Regions from separate parts of the Promicromonospora sp. NPDC052451 genome, predicted to be linked through region 2. Evidence: riboswitches for the same ligand, from Rfam matches in the RefSeq annotation. Region 2 holds a riboswitch; the other holds the start of a gene.
The links. Region 2 has a riboswitch for cyclic di-AMP ahead of ACIG47_RS12890 (C40 family peptidase). Riboswitches for the same ligand answer to the same signal wherever they lie in the genome.
Positions count from the first base shown of each region.

Region 1: it holds a riboswitch for cyclic di-AMP, as region 2 does, so the genes downstream of both, ACIG47_RS01410 (C40 family peptidase) here and ACIG47_RS12890 (C40 family peptidase) in region 2, are expected to answer to the same signal.

Region 1 covers NZ_JBIUAP010000001.1:323,943-331,590, reverse strand. Annotated here, with positions in the region: gene ACIG47_RS01445 (DNA glycosylase AlkZ-like family protein) at 1-609, opposite strand, end outside; gene ACIG47_RS01440 (SigE family RNA polymerase sigma factor) at 693-1,328, shown strand; gene ACIG47_RS01435 (PASTA domain-containing protein) at 1,325-2,476, shown strand; gene ACIG47_RS01430 (SRPBCC family protein) at 2,552-3,004, shown strand; gene ACIG47_RS01425 (C40 family peptidase) at 3,352-4,017, shown strand; gene ACIG47_RS01420 (S8 family serine peptidase) at 4,088-5,149, opposite strand; gene ACIG47_RS01415 (hypothetical protein) at 5,304-6,197, opposite strand; cyclic di-AMP (ydaO/yuaA leader) riboswitch at 6,363-6,559, shown strand; gene ACIG47_RS01410 (C40 family peptidase) at 6,561-7,283, shown strand; gene ACIG47_RS01405 (hypothetical protein) at 7,381-7,648, opposite strand, start outside.
Region 2 covers NZ_JBIUAP010000006.1:216,463-224,110, forward strand. Annotated here, with positions in the region: gene cydC (thiol reductant ABC exporter subunit CydC) at 1-920, shown strand, start outside; gene ACIG47_RS12880 (GNAT family N-acetyltransferase) at 964-1,401, opposite strand; gene ACIG47_RS12885 (phytoene desaturase family protein) at 1,450-3,075, opposite strand; cyclic di-AMP (ydaO/yuaA leader) riboswitch at 3,202-3,380, shown strand; gene ACIG47_RS12890 (C40 family peptidase) at 3,381-4,289, shown strand; gene ACIG47_RS12895 (NAD(P)-dependent oxidoreductase) at 4,384-5,361, shown strand; gene ACIG47_RS12900 (DNA-formamidopyrimidine glycosylase family protein) at 5,659-6,885, opposite strand; gene rnc (ribonuclease III) at 6,878-7,642, opposite strand; gene rpmF (50S ribosomal protein L32) at 7,644-7,648, opposite strand, start outside.

The DNA of each region.
Region 1 (7,648 bases), on a different contig from region 2:
CCGCTCCGTGAGCGCCTGCTCGAACGGAACCGGATCGACCTGCGGGTACACGCGCTCGGCCAGGTCCCACAACCGCTGCCGGCCCTTGCGACCCACCATCGCGAGCTTGCCCTGCATGTTCAGCGCCTCGAGCATCTCGGCCACGCTGCGCCGGCTGCTCCAGCCCTCGGCGCCCCACGTGTACGGCACGCGTGCCGTGTCCGGCACGTCCTTGGCGAGCACCGGGCCCTCCGCCTCGACGAGCGCCAGCACCTCCCGCTCGAACCCGGCGTTGTCCGCGAGCCACTGCCGCATGGTCTCGTTCTGCGGCCACCGGGCCATCTGCTCCAGGTACAGCGGCAGGTCGCCCATGGACCGCACCGTGCCCCGGAGCTGGAACAGCATGCGGTCGGTGATCGCGTCGTCGACGGCGCCCACCCAGTACTCCCCGCCGAGCCGCGACCAGGCGACGAGGTCCACCGCCGGCGCCACGGCCGACGTCGGGTCCACGGCGAGAAAGGTGAGGTCCTCCACCAGGTGCACCAGGTCGACCGGACGGTGCGCGTCGAGCAGCTGGGCGCGCAGCACGATGCGGCGTGCCTGCTGGACGGTGAGCCGGTGCGTGGCCATGCGGTGAGGATACGGAAGCACACCGACACACCGCGCCGGGTGACCCGCTCAACCTTTCGCCGCCCCCCGACCGTGAAGGAGGCATGAGCATGCCAATGGTCGCGGGGCGCTCGAGCCCCGACCCGGTCCACGGTCGCGAGGCGGCCCACGTGGCCGGCCCGTTCGACGTCGTGGTCGCCGGCGACAAGGAGGCGGAGTTCGCCGCCTTCATGTCCCGGTCCGCCCCGGCGCTGGCGCGCACCGCCTGGTTGCTGTGCGGCGACACGCACCAGGCCGAGGAACTGGTGCAGCAGGCCCTGATGAAGACGTACCTGGCCTGGCCCAAGGCCCGCAGCGGCGAACCGCTCGCCTACGCCCGGCGCGTCCTGGCGAACCTGCGGGTCGACGGCTGGCGCAGACGGCGTCGAGAGGTCCTCATGGCCGCGGACACCCTGCCGGAGCGGGCACAGGACGGCCGGAGCCCCGCCGACGTGCACGCCGAACGCGACCGGCTGGTCCGCGCACTCCGGCTGCTTCCCACCAAGCAGCGCCGGATCGTGGTGCTCCGGCACCTCGAGGGCCTGGCGGAGCGCGAGGTCGCCGACGCGCTCGGCGTCTCGGTCGGCACGGTCAAGTCCACGGCGTCCCGTGGCATCGTCCGCCTGCGCGAGATCCTGCGGGCCGACGGCACGGGCGACGCGGCCCCAGAGCACACGAACCACGAGAGGAGCGGGTCATGAACGACGAGGAGCAGTTCGCCGAGAACCTGCGGGCGCAGGTCGCGCGGGTCGCGCCGCGGATCGACGTCGACGTCGCGCGCGTCGTCCCCGCCGCCCGGCGGCACCGGGCCGTCCGGGCGGGCGGCGTCGGGCTGGCCCTGGCGCTGACCCTCGGCGGCGGGGCCTGGGCGGCCACCACGCTGGAGCCGGGGACCGTCCTGCCCGGCGGCTCGACGACGATGCCGGTCGAGCCCTCGCCGTCGCCGACCGGGCCGCCCCGTACGTCGAGCGAGGGGGACCCGCTGCCCGAGCTGCCCACCTACCCGGCCCTGGAACCGGTGGTCCCGCCGCACGGCTGGCGTGAGGCGACCTACTTCCACGTCGTGACCCGAGGGGCACCCGGTCAGGCCGGCGCGGGGTCCGAGGCCGAGGCGCCACTGGGCAGCGAGCTCGGCAGCGAGAGCTGGTACGGCGACGGCGTCAGCTTCGAGCTCACCGCGCAGGGCCCGGCACTCATGCACCTCGGTGACCACATCAACATCGAGGGGCACGCCCGCAGCTACTCCTGGGCGGCGATGGCGGCGCTCCCGACCGAGCCGGACGCCCTGCACGACGCCCTGCTCGCCCACTACGACGACGTCGACGCGCCGTCGAGCCACGGCATGGAGCAGCTGCGAGACGTCGCGGCCCGGCTGGCCACCCAGGCGCCGGCCGCCCCGGAGCTGCGGGCCGCGGCGTGGGAGCTGCTCACCGACCTCGACGGCGTCGAGGTCGAGCAGGGCGTCCGGGACTCGGAGGACCGCCGGGGCACAGCCGCCACGTACCAGTACGGCGACGACGACAGGATGCGGACCGTGATCTACGACGAGACGCGCAACCTGCCGCTCGAGACACGGGACACGAAGCACGGCACGGACATCTACCTGACGACCGAGCTCACCCGCCTGCCCGACGCCGTCGCCGACAGCGCCATCGAGATCCCCGACCTCACGGCGATGACTCGCGAGGACGTCGAGGTCGTCTGCCTGCAGAAGCATCTCGCCTGTTCCTTCGAGGAACAGCGGTCGGACACCGTGCCCGACGGGACGGTCCTCTCCTCCGACCCGGCGCAGGGCGCGCTCGTCACCTGGGGCGCCCCCGTCACGATCGTGCTCTCCACCGGCCCCTGACCGGCCGACCACGCGGAGGCCCGCCACGGGCCCGGGCCGCGCGGGACGCTCCTCGTCTCCGCGTAGCCTGGGCCCGTGGCCCATGCCTACCGCACCAGCGCCCCTGTCGACGCGCCCGCCGCCGTCGTCTGGCAGGTCCTGTCCGACGTCGAGCGCATGCCCGCCTGGACGCGGTCCATGACGCGCGTGTCGATCCTCGACGGGACCCGGCTGGCCGTGGGCTCCCGGGTCGAGATCGAGCAGCCCGGCCTGCCCCGCGCGACGTGGGAGGTGGACGGCCTCACCGAGGGCCGCGGCTTCTCCTGGTCGAGCAGCACGCCCGGGGTGCGCACGGGCGCGGCCCACCTGATCGCCCCGGTGCCGGGCGAGGACTGCGAGACGTGCGAGGTGACGCTCGTGGTCGCCCAGAGCGGGATGCTCGCCGGGCTGACCAACCTCGCCCTCGGCTCCCGGATGCGCGAGCTGGTGGACACGGAGCTGGCCGGCCTGGTGGCCGAGTCGGAGCGCATAGTCCGCGAAAAGGACTGACACACCGCGCGCTACCGGCGTGTCACATCATTTCCTCCGGTGTTTCCGTACGCCTCCCAGAACGCCATTTCGCCACCAAGAATGACCCTTGAACTGCGAAAAGGCATTGAGGCGAAAAGTTACGCGCGTTTCGGACAGCTCGATACTTCACAACAACCGTTATCTGATCGAGACAAGGTGGGGACCCGTATGTAGCGTCGGATCCGTTGCGCCACCGGAGGCGCAGCCGCGGTCCCCATTCCCCAGACCGGTACGGGTCCGCGAAACCGGCGACTTGGAGAACTTCGGTGAGTACCACCGTCCGACGCGGTCGACACCGCGCCGTTCACGCTCCTAGCACTCCCCTGATGACCGTGACCCGTACGGCCGCCCGCTCGGGCGCGCTGATCGCGGCATCGTCCGGACTTCTCGCGACGGCCCTCGCACCCAGCGCACACGCCGTCGTGGGAGACGGTTCCCACCGCCTCGCGAGCGTCGACAAGACGGAGATCGCGACGGCACCCGCGGTGCAGGTCGCGACCGACGCGAAGCTGCGGATCGAGAGCAAGGCCGTCAAGGTCACGCCCGCCCCGGAGCCCGAGCCCGAGCCCGTCGTGGAGACCGCCGCGTACTCCGAGCCGGAGGCGGAGGCCGTGGCCCAGGAGGCCGAGCCGGCCACGCCGGACTACGCGTCCGACGGCTCCATCGGCGCCCAGGCCGTCGCGATCGCCCTGCAGTACATCGGCATCGCCTACACGTACGGCGGCGAGTCGCCCTCCTCCGGGTTCGACTGCTCCGGCCTGATCAAGTACGTGTACGCGCAGCTCGGCGTCGAGCTGCCGCACTCCTCGTCCTCGATGGTCTCGGCGGGCTACCAGGTCGCCTCACCCATCCCCGGCGACATCGTGTGGACCCAGGGCCACGTCTCGCTCTACGCGGGCGACGGCATGGTGGTCGAGGCCGCCAACTACGGCACCCCCGTGCGCCACACCGCCCAGTGGCAGGACTACGCGGTCTACATCCGCCCCTACTGACCGACCCCCCGGTGATGTCAGACGCCCAGGTCCCGCGCGGGACCTGGGCGTCTGACACGACCGGTGCGCGTCAGTACGCGACGGCGGCCGCCGCATCGACGATGCCGTAGCCGTACAGCGGCGTCCACACACCGACCAGCCCCAGGAGCGGGTCGCGCGAGGTGTACAGGATGGCGCTCTCGACCTCGTGCATGCTCCGGCCCTGGCCGTACAGCAGCGCCGCGACACCCGCCACGTGCGGCGTCGCCATCGACGTGCCCGCGTACGAGTCGTAGCTGCCCGCACCGCACGTGCTCGACCCCGTGCCCACCGGCACCGTCGACCACACGTCGCCGTCGCATCCCGTGAGACCGCCCGAGCCACCCGGGGCCGAGACGCTCTTCAGGTCGAGCTTGATCGGGAGCTCCGAGTAGTAGGAGTGCACACGGGCCGAGTCCGTGGCCCCGACGCAGAGTGCGACGCTGGTGAACGCGGGGTCGCTGCAGAGCGGGGTCGACGAGTTGCCGGCCGCCGCCACCGTGAGCGCACCCTGCTGGCGCGCGTACGCGATGGCGTCGCGCATCAGGGTGTCGACGCCCAGGATCGTCAGCAGCTGCCCGCCCGGCGCGGTGCCCAGCGAGAGGTTGATGACGTCGGCGCCGTGGTCCGCGGCCCAGCGGATGCCGTCCGCGATGTCCTGGGACGAGCCGGAACCCGCCTCGAGCACCTTGACCGGGAGGACCTTGGCGCCCGGCGCCACGCCGGCGACGCCGATCCCGTTGTTCGCCGCGGCGGCGACGATGCCCGCCACGTGCGTCCCGTGCTCGTCCCCGTCGTTCTTCCCGTCCGGTCCCCGGTAGTCCCCGTTCCCGCAGGGGCGGACGTCGGCGCAGCCGGTGAAGGTGGCGCCGGGCAGGAGCTGCCCGGCAAGGTCGGGCTGCCTGAGGTCGACCCCGGTGTCGACCACCGCCACCACCGCGCCCTTGCCGGTGGAGACGGGCCAGGCGGCCTCCGCGTTGATCTGGTCCAGGCCCCACTGCTTGTCCCGCAACGGGTCGTTGGTGGCGGCCTGCGCACCCGGCGCCATGGCGACCAGCGCCGCCACGGCCAGTGCCGCGGAGGTGGCGGCGCCGACGAGTGACTTCCTGTTCATGTATGCCCCCATTGTTCGCACAGGGACTGGTTTGCCCCTGAACTGGGGCAAACCTAGGGCCAGCAGACCGGGATAGAACAGGGCAGTTCGGGCACCGCGGGTGAAATTTACCCAATCGCAATCAGTAGCGGCCGGGACCGCCGCGGCGTCGACGTCAGGCCCAGGCCTCCGTGAGCTCGGCCTCGTCCGACGCCTCCCGGGACAGCCTCAGTGCCGCGACGGCCGCCCCCAGCAGCAGGGCGACCACCCAGGCGCCGAGCTGGTGCCCCTCGGAGTCGATCGCCGCCGGTGCGATCTCACGCCAGACGATGCGCACGGCCAGCAGCGGGTCCTCGGTCAGCGGCGAGCCCGGCCAGATGTTCTCCTGCACGGCCAGGAGGGCCGGCCCGGCCGCCTGCAGCACCCAGACGGCACCGGCGGTGGGCAGCCACCCCAGCAGCTCGATGGGACGGCTGTCCACGGCGAGACCGAACGCGACTCCCAGCGCCACGGCCAGGATCCACCACGTGCCCACCGGCGACACCGGATGGCCCGGGACGAAGCCCCACACCCACGCGTCGAGGAGCACCACCGGCAGCGCCAGGGCGAGGCCGCGCAGGGGGCCGGGACCGAGCCCTGCCGGCAGCCCCGCACCGAGGCCCACGACACCGGCCACGCCGGTGACGACGAGCATCCCGAGCGGTGCGTCGTCGTCGGGCAGGCCCTCGCGGGTGACGAGCCACCAGGAGGCGCTGCCCGCGGCCCCCATGGCGAGCAGGGTGCCGGTGATCGCGGCGCCCGCACCCGCGCCGGCGGACGCCGGGACACGCGCGGTGACACCCGCGAGGAGCCCGCCCATCAGGGCCATGACGACCAGGCCGACCACGCCGTCGTCGCCCTCGAACGGAAGCGGCAGAAAGCCGGCCGGCCCGGGCGCCACACCCTCGGCCAGGCCTGTGACCTGGTAGGAGACCTGCACGATCCACGGCAGGAAACCTCCGGCCCACCAGGCGAGTGCGCTGAGGGGAACGACCCACCAGGCGGAGATCCGATGCTCGCTGTCGCCCATGCCGCCGAACCGTAGCGGATCTATGTGATGTCGGTCATAACGCAGGAAGACCGAAACGGCGTAAATCTGCGCCTTCGTTGGGTCAGACCGTAATGCGTAACCCGATCGTGACTTTTTCGGTGAACGTGTGTACTTTGACTTCTGCTCCACCGCATCGGTGGAGCCGTGAGCCGGGCGCCGAATCCTGTCACCGGCTCATGACCAGACGTCGAGACAGGAGCGGGGGACCCACTTCCGGGCGACAGCACCATCGTCGCCCTCGGGGTGAAGCCGGACGGAAACCCCCCAGTAGCCGTGCGGCCGGGTGTGCACTCCTCACCCGAATCCGACAGCTGACCTCGCAGGCGGTACAGGAGACCTTAGGTGACGAACTCCACCCGCGGCCGGCATCGTGACAGCCGGCCCGCTCAGACACCGCTGACCATCCTCGCTCGTACCGCCACCGAGAATGCCGGCACCGTTGCCCGCCGTGGCGCCATCGCCGCCGCCGCCGGCGGCGTCCTCATCTCGACCATCGCCACCACCGCGCACGCGGCGCCCGCGATGGACCTGAAGACGGACGTCAAGACGGCCAAGCTGAACTCGACCGACCTGCAGTCCCTCACCGCCGTGGCCAAGCAGGCCGTGGCCGCAGCCCCCACCGTGACCGTCCCGGCCGACGCGAAGATGCCGATCGAGATGGAAGCCCTGGGTGCCGACGGCGAGAAGGGCGAGGGCCCCGCCGTCGTCTCCGTCGACGCGCCGGACCCGGTCCCGGTCGGCACGCAGGCCGTCAACATCGCCTTCAACTACCTGGGCATCACGTACGTCCTGGGCGGCGCCTCGCCGTCCGCGGGCTTCGACTGCTCGGGCCTCATCCAGTACGTGTACGCGCAGCTCGGCGTCTCGCTGCCGCACCAGTCCGGCGCGCTGCTCGGCTCCGGCTACCAGGTCACCTACCCGGAGCCCGGCGACATCGTCTGGACGCCCGGACACGTGGCCCTCTACGCGGGCGACGGCATGATCATCGAGGCCTGGGCCGCCGGCATGCCGGTCCGCTACACCGAGATGTGGCAGAACAGCCCGACCTTCATCCGCGTCGTCTGACGCACCGCTCGTGAGGCGCCGCCTCCGTACCGGGTCCCCGCCCGGTGCCGGAGGCGGCGCCTCACGCGTTCCCGCACCGCCACACCGGCGGGCCGGCTCATCCGGGCCAGGCGCAGTGCTCCCCGACGAAGTCGTAGAAGGCGGAGCGCGCGGCGTCCGGCATCGGCACGTAGACCGTGCGCTGCGGGACGCCGTCGACGCTGGCCGACACGGGAAGGAACGTGCCGCGCTTGTCCTCGGCCACGGCGTGCACGTCGCAGCGCGCGGGGACGACGGCGAGCACGACGGCGCCCGACCGCTGCCCCGCCAGGTCGCGTCCCACCCAGCCGGAGGCGCCGTCCGCCGGGTCGGGGTTGCTCATCAGG
Region 2 (7,648 bases):
TCGTGGTGCTGACGCCGCTGGCCGTCTTCGAGGCGACGGCGGGTCTGCCCGCCGCGGCGGTCCAGCTGCACCGGTCGCGGGCGGCGGCGGGCCGGCTGGTCGCGCTGCTGCCCGCGGACCCGGGTGCCGGCGGGTCACGGACGGAGGTGAGCACGGACGCGTCCGGCGCACCCGCCGACCAGGACGACCGCCGGCTGCTCGTGCTCGACGACGTCGCCGCGGGCTGGCCCGGCGCGGACGGGCTGCCGCGCGCCGCGGTGGCCGGCGTGTCCCTCGCGCTGGAGCCAGGGTCGGTGGTGGCGCTGGCCGGCCCGTCCGGGGTCGGCAAGACGACCCTCCTGATGACGGCGGCCCGTCTGGTCCCGCCGGTGGCCGGGACGGTCGGCGGGCAGTCGGGCGCGGGCCTGTTCGTCGCCGAGGACGGGCACCTGTTCGACACCACCGTGCTGGAGAACCTGCGGGTCGCGCGGGGTGACGTGACCCCCGAGGAAGCCCGCGCTGCGCTCGACGCCGTCGGGCTGGGTGCGTGGCTCGCGGCGCTCCCCCGGGGCCTGGAGACGGTGGTCGGCACGGACGCGGCCGCGGTGTCGGGTGGGGAGCGGCGGCGGCTCCTGGTGGCGCGCGCCCTCCTGGCGCCGGCCCGGGTGCTGCTCGTGGACGAGCCGGCGGAGCACCTGGACGGCGACACGGCGGACGCCCTGGTCCGCGCGGTCGCGGCGCACGCCCGCGCGACGGACCGGGCGGTGCTGCTGGCGACCCACCGGCTCAGCCCGCTGGCGGTCGCGGACGAGGTGCTGTTCCTGGGTCGCGCCGCGGGCGGAGGCGCGCCGGGGCCGGCCGGCGTCGTCGCACGGGGCCGCCACGAGGACCTGCTCGTCTCGGATCCGGCGTACGGCTGGGCGGCCGCGCAGGAGCGGTGACCCATGGTCGCCGTGCCTGGTGCGGCGTGTCGTACGCCGGGGATCAGGAAGCCGGCAGGCTCTTGTCGAACTTCTTCGCGCGCTGCTCATACCCCAGCCGCTCGTAGAAGGCGTGCGCGCCCTCGCGCCGGAACGCGGAGGACACCGTGATCCGGACACAGCCGTGGGCGATCGCCCAGTCCTCGACGGTCGCCACGAGCGCGCGCCCGGCGCCGGTGCCGCGCTGTGTCTCGTCGACCACGAGGGCGGTCAGCTCGGCCACGGGCGCGTCGAGCTCGAACGGACTGCGGACGTGGCCCGCGGCGAACCCGGCCACCGCGCCGGACGGGCCGTCCACGGCCACCCAGGCCGCGTCGTACGGGCTCCCGGCCACGCGCGCGAACCGGGCGTCGAGATCAGCGGCGGTCGTGGGGTACCCGAGCTGGCCGAGCAGCGGGGCGACCGCGGGTGAGTCGGCCGGGACGGCGCGTCGGATCTGCACGCCTCATCGTAGGCGGCGTGATCGTGGGCGGGGTGATCGTGGGCGGCCTCAGCCGTCGCCCAGCAGCGCCATCGCCGCCGCCCGGCCGGGGATGCCGCTCACCCCGCCGCCGCGCCGGGCGCCCGCACCCGCCAGCAGCACCCGGCGGTGCTCCGTCTCGACGCCCCACCGCCCGGCGTCGTCGGCGGGCTCGGCGAACGGCCAGGCCAGGTCGCGGTGGAAGATGTGCCCGCCGGGCAGCCCGACGTCGCCCTCCAGGTCCACCGGGGTGCGCACCTCCAGGCAGGGCGCGCCGTCGGCGTCGTGCGCCAGGACGTCCTCGACCGGTTCGGCCAGCACCGAGTTCAGCGAGGCGAGGGTGGCAGCGAGGGCCCGCTCGCGGGCCCCGTCGGGATCGGCGCGGAAGAGCCGGGCGGGCATGTGCAGCCCGAACAGCGTGATGGTCTGCGCCTCGGTCGCGGCCAGGTCCGGGCCGAGGATCGACCGGTCGGACAGCGTGTGGCAGTAGATCTCGCTCGGCGGCAGGTCGGGCACCCGGCCTGCGGCGGCCTGCGCGTACGCCGCCTGGAGCTGGGTGAGGGACTCGTTGACGTGCAGCGTGCCGCTGAACGCCGCGACCGGGTCCACGCCGTCGCGCAGGCGAGGCAGCCGGTCGAGCAGCATGTTCACCTTGAGCTGCGCGCCCTCGGGGTGCGCCGGGGACGTGGTGGCCCCCACCGCGTCCCGCCCGTCGGCCGGGCCCCGGCCGGCGGCAGCCAGGAGCCGGTCGAGCTCGGCCGGCGCACACCCGGCGAGCAGGTGTCCGGCGGTCACGCCCCGGGTGCGCCCGTCGGCGTCGGTCCAGGTGACCTCCACGCCGGTGGCCCCGGGGTCGACGGCGGTGACCGTCGCCGAGGTGACGATCGTGGCGCCGGCGGACACGGCGGCATCGCGCAGGGCGCCCGAGACGGCGCCCATGCCGCCCACCGGCACGTCCCAGTCGCCGGTCCCGTTGCCGATCACGTGATACAGGAAGCACCGGTTCTGGCGCAGGGACGCCTCGTCGACGTCGGCGAACGTGCCGATGAGGCCGTCGGTGGCGGCGATGCCGCGGACCACGTCGTCGGCGAAGGTGCGCCGCAGCAGCGCGCCGAGCGGCTCCTCGAAGAGGGCTCGCCAGGCCTCCTCGCCCACGCCGTCGACCACGAGGTCCCGCACGGCCGAGCGTGTGAGCAGGGGTTCGGTGAGCGTCGGCGCGAGGCGGCGGGCGACCTCGGCGGTCGTCGCGTAGAAGCGGCCCCATGCCTCGAAGTCCGCGTCGGATCCGGTCAGGCTCCGGAACGAGGCCCGCGTGGCGGCGTCGTCCCCCGTGTCGACGAGGAGGCCGCCGTCGGCCACGGGCGTGTAGGAGGACCAGCGCCGCCGCCGCAGCGTGATCGGCAGCCCGAGCTCGGTGACCACGCGCCGCGGCAGCAGCGAGACCAGGTAGGAGTAGCGCGACAGGCGCGCGTCGACACCCGCGAAGGGGCGGGCCGAGACGGCGGCGCCGCCCACGTGGTCGGCACGCTCCAGGACGAGAACGGACCGTCCGCTTCGAGCGGCGTACGCCGCGGCGGTGAGGCCGTTGTGCCCGCCGCCCACGACGACGGCGTCGTACCGGGAGTGCAGGCGCGGGGACGTGGTGGGATCGACCATGGCGGACATGGTGACACGGAACTCATTGCCAAGAGAGTTCCATCACAGGACGGTATGTGACCTAATCGTGACATTTGCCAGGGACCCCGGTACGGTCGGTCTCACCTCTCCAGAAGCGGGGAGGTCCAGGTCCGGACGCCGAGCCCTGTCACCGGACCTGAGCAGCTACGACGTGACAGGGGCGGGGGAACCAGGTAAGCCGGGCACGCGAGTGTCCTCGGGGTGAAGCCTCGTACGAGGCCGGGTGATCGAACTCCCCATCCGAACCCGACAGCTCACCTCGTAGGCGTCCGAGGAGATCACTGGTGACCGTACTCACCGACCGCACCCACGACTGGGCGGACGACCAGGCAGACCGTCCCGCCAGCCGGGGCCGGCACCGCGCCGAGGGCCCCGCTCTCACCCCCTTCACCGCACTCACCCAGACCGCTGCCGAGAATGCCGCCCGCACAGGCGCCATCGCGGTCGTCACCTCCGGCATGCTGGCCTCGGTCTTCACCCAGACCGCCCACACCGCGCCCGCCGAGTCGCACACCCAGGCCACGCTCGCGAACGCCACGCCGGTCAGCAACACCGTCGACACCACGATCCCGGCCGGCCTGGCCGAGAACCTGGTCACCAAGGTCAAGGTCACGCAGAACGCCGACTTCTGGGCCGAGAGCGGCCGCGTGTCGGTGACCCCGTACGCCGAGACCGAGGAAGGCATCGCCGAGGCGAAGGCGAAGGCCGAGGCCGAGGCACGCGCCAAGGCCGAGGCAGAGGCCAAGGCCCGCGCCGAGGCCGAGGCCGCCGCCGCGGCGGAAGCAGCCGCCGCCGCAGCCGCTGCGGAGGCCGAGGCGGAGGCCGCTGCGGCAGCAGCCGTGGAGAGCTCCGCCGACCTGGGCCAGCAGGCCGTCAACCTGGCGCTCGAGTACGTGGGCGTGCCCTACGTGTGGGGCGGAGCCTCCCCCAGTGGCTTCGACTGCTCCGGGCTCATCCAGTACGTCTACGCGCAGCTCGGGATCGACCTCCCGCACAGCTCGAGCTCGATGGCGACCGTGGGCTACCAGGTCTCCGCCGCCGAGGCGCAGCCCGGTGACATCGTCTGGACGTCGGGCCACGTCTCCCTCTACGCGGGCGACGGCATGGTGGTCGAGGCCCAGCAGGAGGGCGTCCCCGTGCACTACACGGAGATGTGGCAGAACAACCCGGTCTACATCCGGGTGACGGGCTGACCCTCCAATCCCGGAACGCCCGCCTGGTCCCCCGGCCCGGCGGGCGTTCCGCGTGGTGGGTGCACACCCGCGCCCGTCCGGTAACGTCCCCGGCGTGAAGATCCTCGTACCGGACGTACCGTTCGACCTCGACTTCCCGTCCCGCCTGCCCGACGGCGGAGCCTCCTTCGCGCCCGGCGGCCCCGACAGCGTGGTCGCCTACGCGATGAACGAGCCGGTCCCCGAGGAGCACACCGACGCCGACGTGCTGGTCACCTGGTCCAGCCCGCCGAAGGTCGTCGCCGACGCCGCCCGCCGGCTCACCCGCGTGCGCTGGGTGCAGACCCTGACCGCGGGGCCGGACGTCGTGCTCCGCGCCGGGTTCGCGCCCGACGTCGTCGTCTCCTCGGGCCAGTCGCTGCACGACGACACCGTGGCCGAGCACGCCCTCGCCCTGATCCTGGCCACCGTGCGCCGCATCGACGTCTCGCTCGCCGCCCAGCAGGAGCACCGCTGGGCCAAGGAGATCACGTTCGCCCAGGCCGACCCGGTCACCGGCCGCGAGTACACGCTCGACGAGGCACGGGTGACGATCTGGGGCTTCGGCTCGATCGCCCTGCGGCTCGCCCCGCTGCTGACCGCGCTCGGTGCCCAGGTCACCGGCGTCGCCTCCCGTGCCGGTGAGCGCGCCGGGTACCCGGTGGTGGGCGCGGACGGCCTGGAGGCACAGCTCGCCGAGACCGACCTGCTGGTCTCGCTGCTGCCGGCGCTGCCCTCCACCCGGCACATCCTCGACGCCCGCCTGCTGGGCCTGCTCCCGCCGACCGCGCGGTTCGTGAACGTGGGCCGGGGCGCGACCGTCGACGAGGCCGCCCTGGAGAACGCGCTGCGCTCCGGGCGGCTCGCCGGCGCTGCCCTGGACGTCATGGAGACCGAGCCGCTGCCCGCGGACTCGCCGCTGTGGGACGTGCCGAACCTGATCCTCACCCCGCACGTGGCGGGCGGGCGCCCCCGGCGAGCGGCCCAGTTCCTGGCCGACCAGCTCACGGCCTGGCGGGCGGGCAGCCCGATCCGCAACGTGACGGCGCGATAGCGCGGGGTGGCTCGACAGGGCGGGGGGGCGAGGTGACGGGGCGGGGGCCGTGGCGTCGGCGGGCCCGCGGCGACGGAGCGGACCCGAGGCCTCGGGGCGGCGGGCCCGGGCGGATGCGCTCGACACTCCCGGCCGAGTCCGGCGCGCTCGACGCTCCCGGCCGGGCGGGTGTGGCAGGAGGTGCGCTTCTACCCAGCGATTAGGCCCAAAAACGGCAATGATTCTGGGCACAATCGCTGGGTAGAAGCGCACTCTCTGCGTTCGGGCGTCATCTCGCCGTCTCTGCGCGTTCTGGCGTCATCTCGGCGTGCGCGGGCGGGGCTGGCAGACGGGGCACGTGAACGACGACCGGTTCATGAACGGGTCACGGCGGATCAGCGCGCCGCAGCGGCGGCACTCCTCGTTCTCCCGGCCGTACACGGCCAGCGACCGGTCGAAGTAACCGGACTGCCCGTTGACGTTGACGTACAGGTCGTCGAAGCTCGTGCCGCCCTGGGCCAGCGCCTCGCGCATCACCTCGGCCGCAGCATCCAGCACCCGGCGCACGTCCGCGGCCCGGAGCCGGTCGGTCGCACGCGCCCAGTGCACCTGTGCGCGCCACAGCGCCTCGTCGGCGTAGATGTTGCCCACGCCGGACACGACCGTCTGGTCCAGGAGCGCGCGCTTGATCTGTGTCCGACGCCGGCGCACCCGCCGGACCAGGCTGTCCAGGTCGAGGTTCGGGTCCAGCAGGTCGCGGGCGATGTGCGCCACGGGCTCCGGGAGCAGCGGGAGGTCCGAACCGTGACCGGCCGGGGCGGATGTGATCGACGCAGCGGGCAGGGCAGACGCTGCGGCCACGGGCGAGGCGACAGCCGAGGCGACGGGCGAAGCGACGGGCGAGGCGACAGCCGAGGCGACGGGCGAAACGACGGGCGAGGCGACAGCCGAGGCGACGGGCGAGGCCGCTCCGTCCGGCACGAGATCCTGGACGCTCAGGTGCCCGAACGTGCGCTGGTCGACGAAGTCGAGGTAGCGCGCACCGGACGGCGCGCCGGTCAGGTGCAGGCGGACGCGCAGGTGCGGGTGCCGCCAGTCGTCAGCGGGTGTGGCGCCGTCCGGGCCCACGGCGCCGTCGCCCGGCGTGGGGTCGCCGGTCGTCGCCCCGCGCACGAGGAGCTGACCCGACATGCCCAGGTGCGCCAGCAGTGCAGCGGCCGGCAGCGCGGTCTGCAGCGTGTTCGGCAGCGCACGCCCGGCGCCGGGCGGGGCGCTCGCCTGGATGCTCGGCCCGGCCGCACGGTCCCCCGGCCCGGCCGCACGGTCCCCCGGCCCGGGGAGCTCCAGCGGCAGCCACAGGAACTTGCCGCGGCGCACCGCTGCCGCCAGGCGCCGGCCCACGAGCTGGTCGCGGAACGAGCCGGGGCCGCCGTCGTGCCGGCGCACGCTGTACTCGCGGAACACCTCGACGTCGCGCACGACGGCGCCGACCACCAGGCGGTCGAGGCCGTCCCGGACGGTCTCGACCTCGGGAAGCTCAGGCACCGGCGGCCGACGCCTTGCTGCCGGACGTGTCCCCGGACCCCGGGAGGGGGAACTTCTGGAGGAGCGCCCGGTAGGTCTCCTCGGCGGCACCCTGCTCCGCGTGCTTCTTCGCGGACCCGGAACCGGAGCCGTAGGTGACCCCGTCGATCACGACGGTCGAGTGGAAGATCCGGGCGTGCTCGGGTCCCTCGAACGTGGCGACGTACTCCGGTGCGCCGAGGCCGCGCTCGGCGGACGCCTCCTGGAGCGACGTCTTCCAGTCCAGCCCGGCGCCCAGGCCCGCCGCGACGTCGAGCGTCGCGTCCACGAGCCGGTGCACGAGCGCGCGCGACGTCTCCAGGCCGTGCGACAGGTAGGTGGCACCGATCAGGGCCTCGACCGTGTCGGACAGGATCGAGTCCTTCTCGAAGCCGCGCGTGCGGATCTCACCCTTGCCGAGCAGCACGTACTTGCCCAGGCCCAGGGTGCGCGCGACGGCGGCCAGCGCGCGCTGCGACACCGTCGCCGCCCGCATGCGCGCCAGATCGCCCTCGGAGAGGTCCGGGTGACGCCGGTAGAGCGCCTCGGTGACCACGAGCCCCAGCACGGTGTCGCCCAGGAACTCCAGGCGTTCGTTCGTGGGGATGCCCCCGGCCTCGTGCGCGAACGACCGGTGGGTCAGTGCCAGCACAAGAAGCTCGGGGTCCAGATGGACCCCGAGCTTCTCGAGCAGCGCGGTAGGTTCCGGCCGTGCCGGCGACGTCCCGCCCTTGGCCACGTCAGC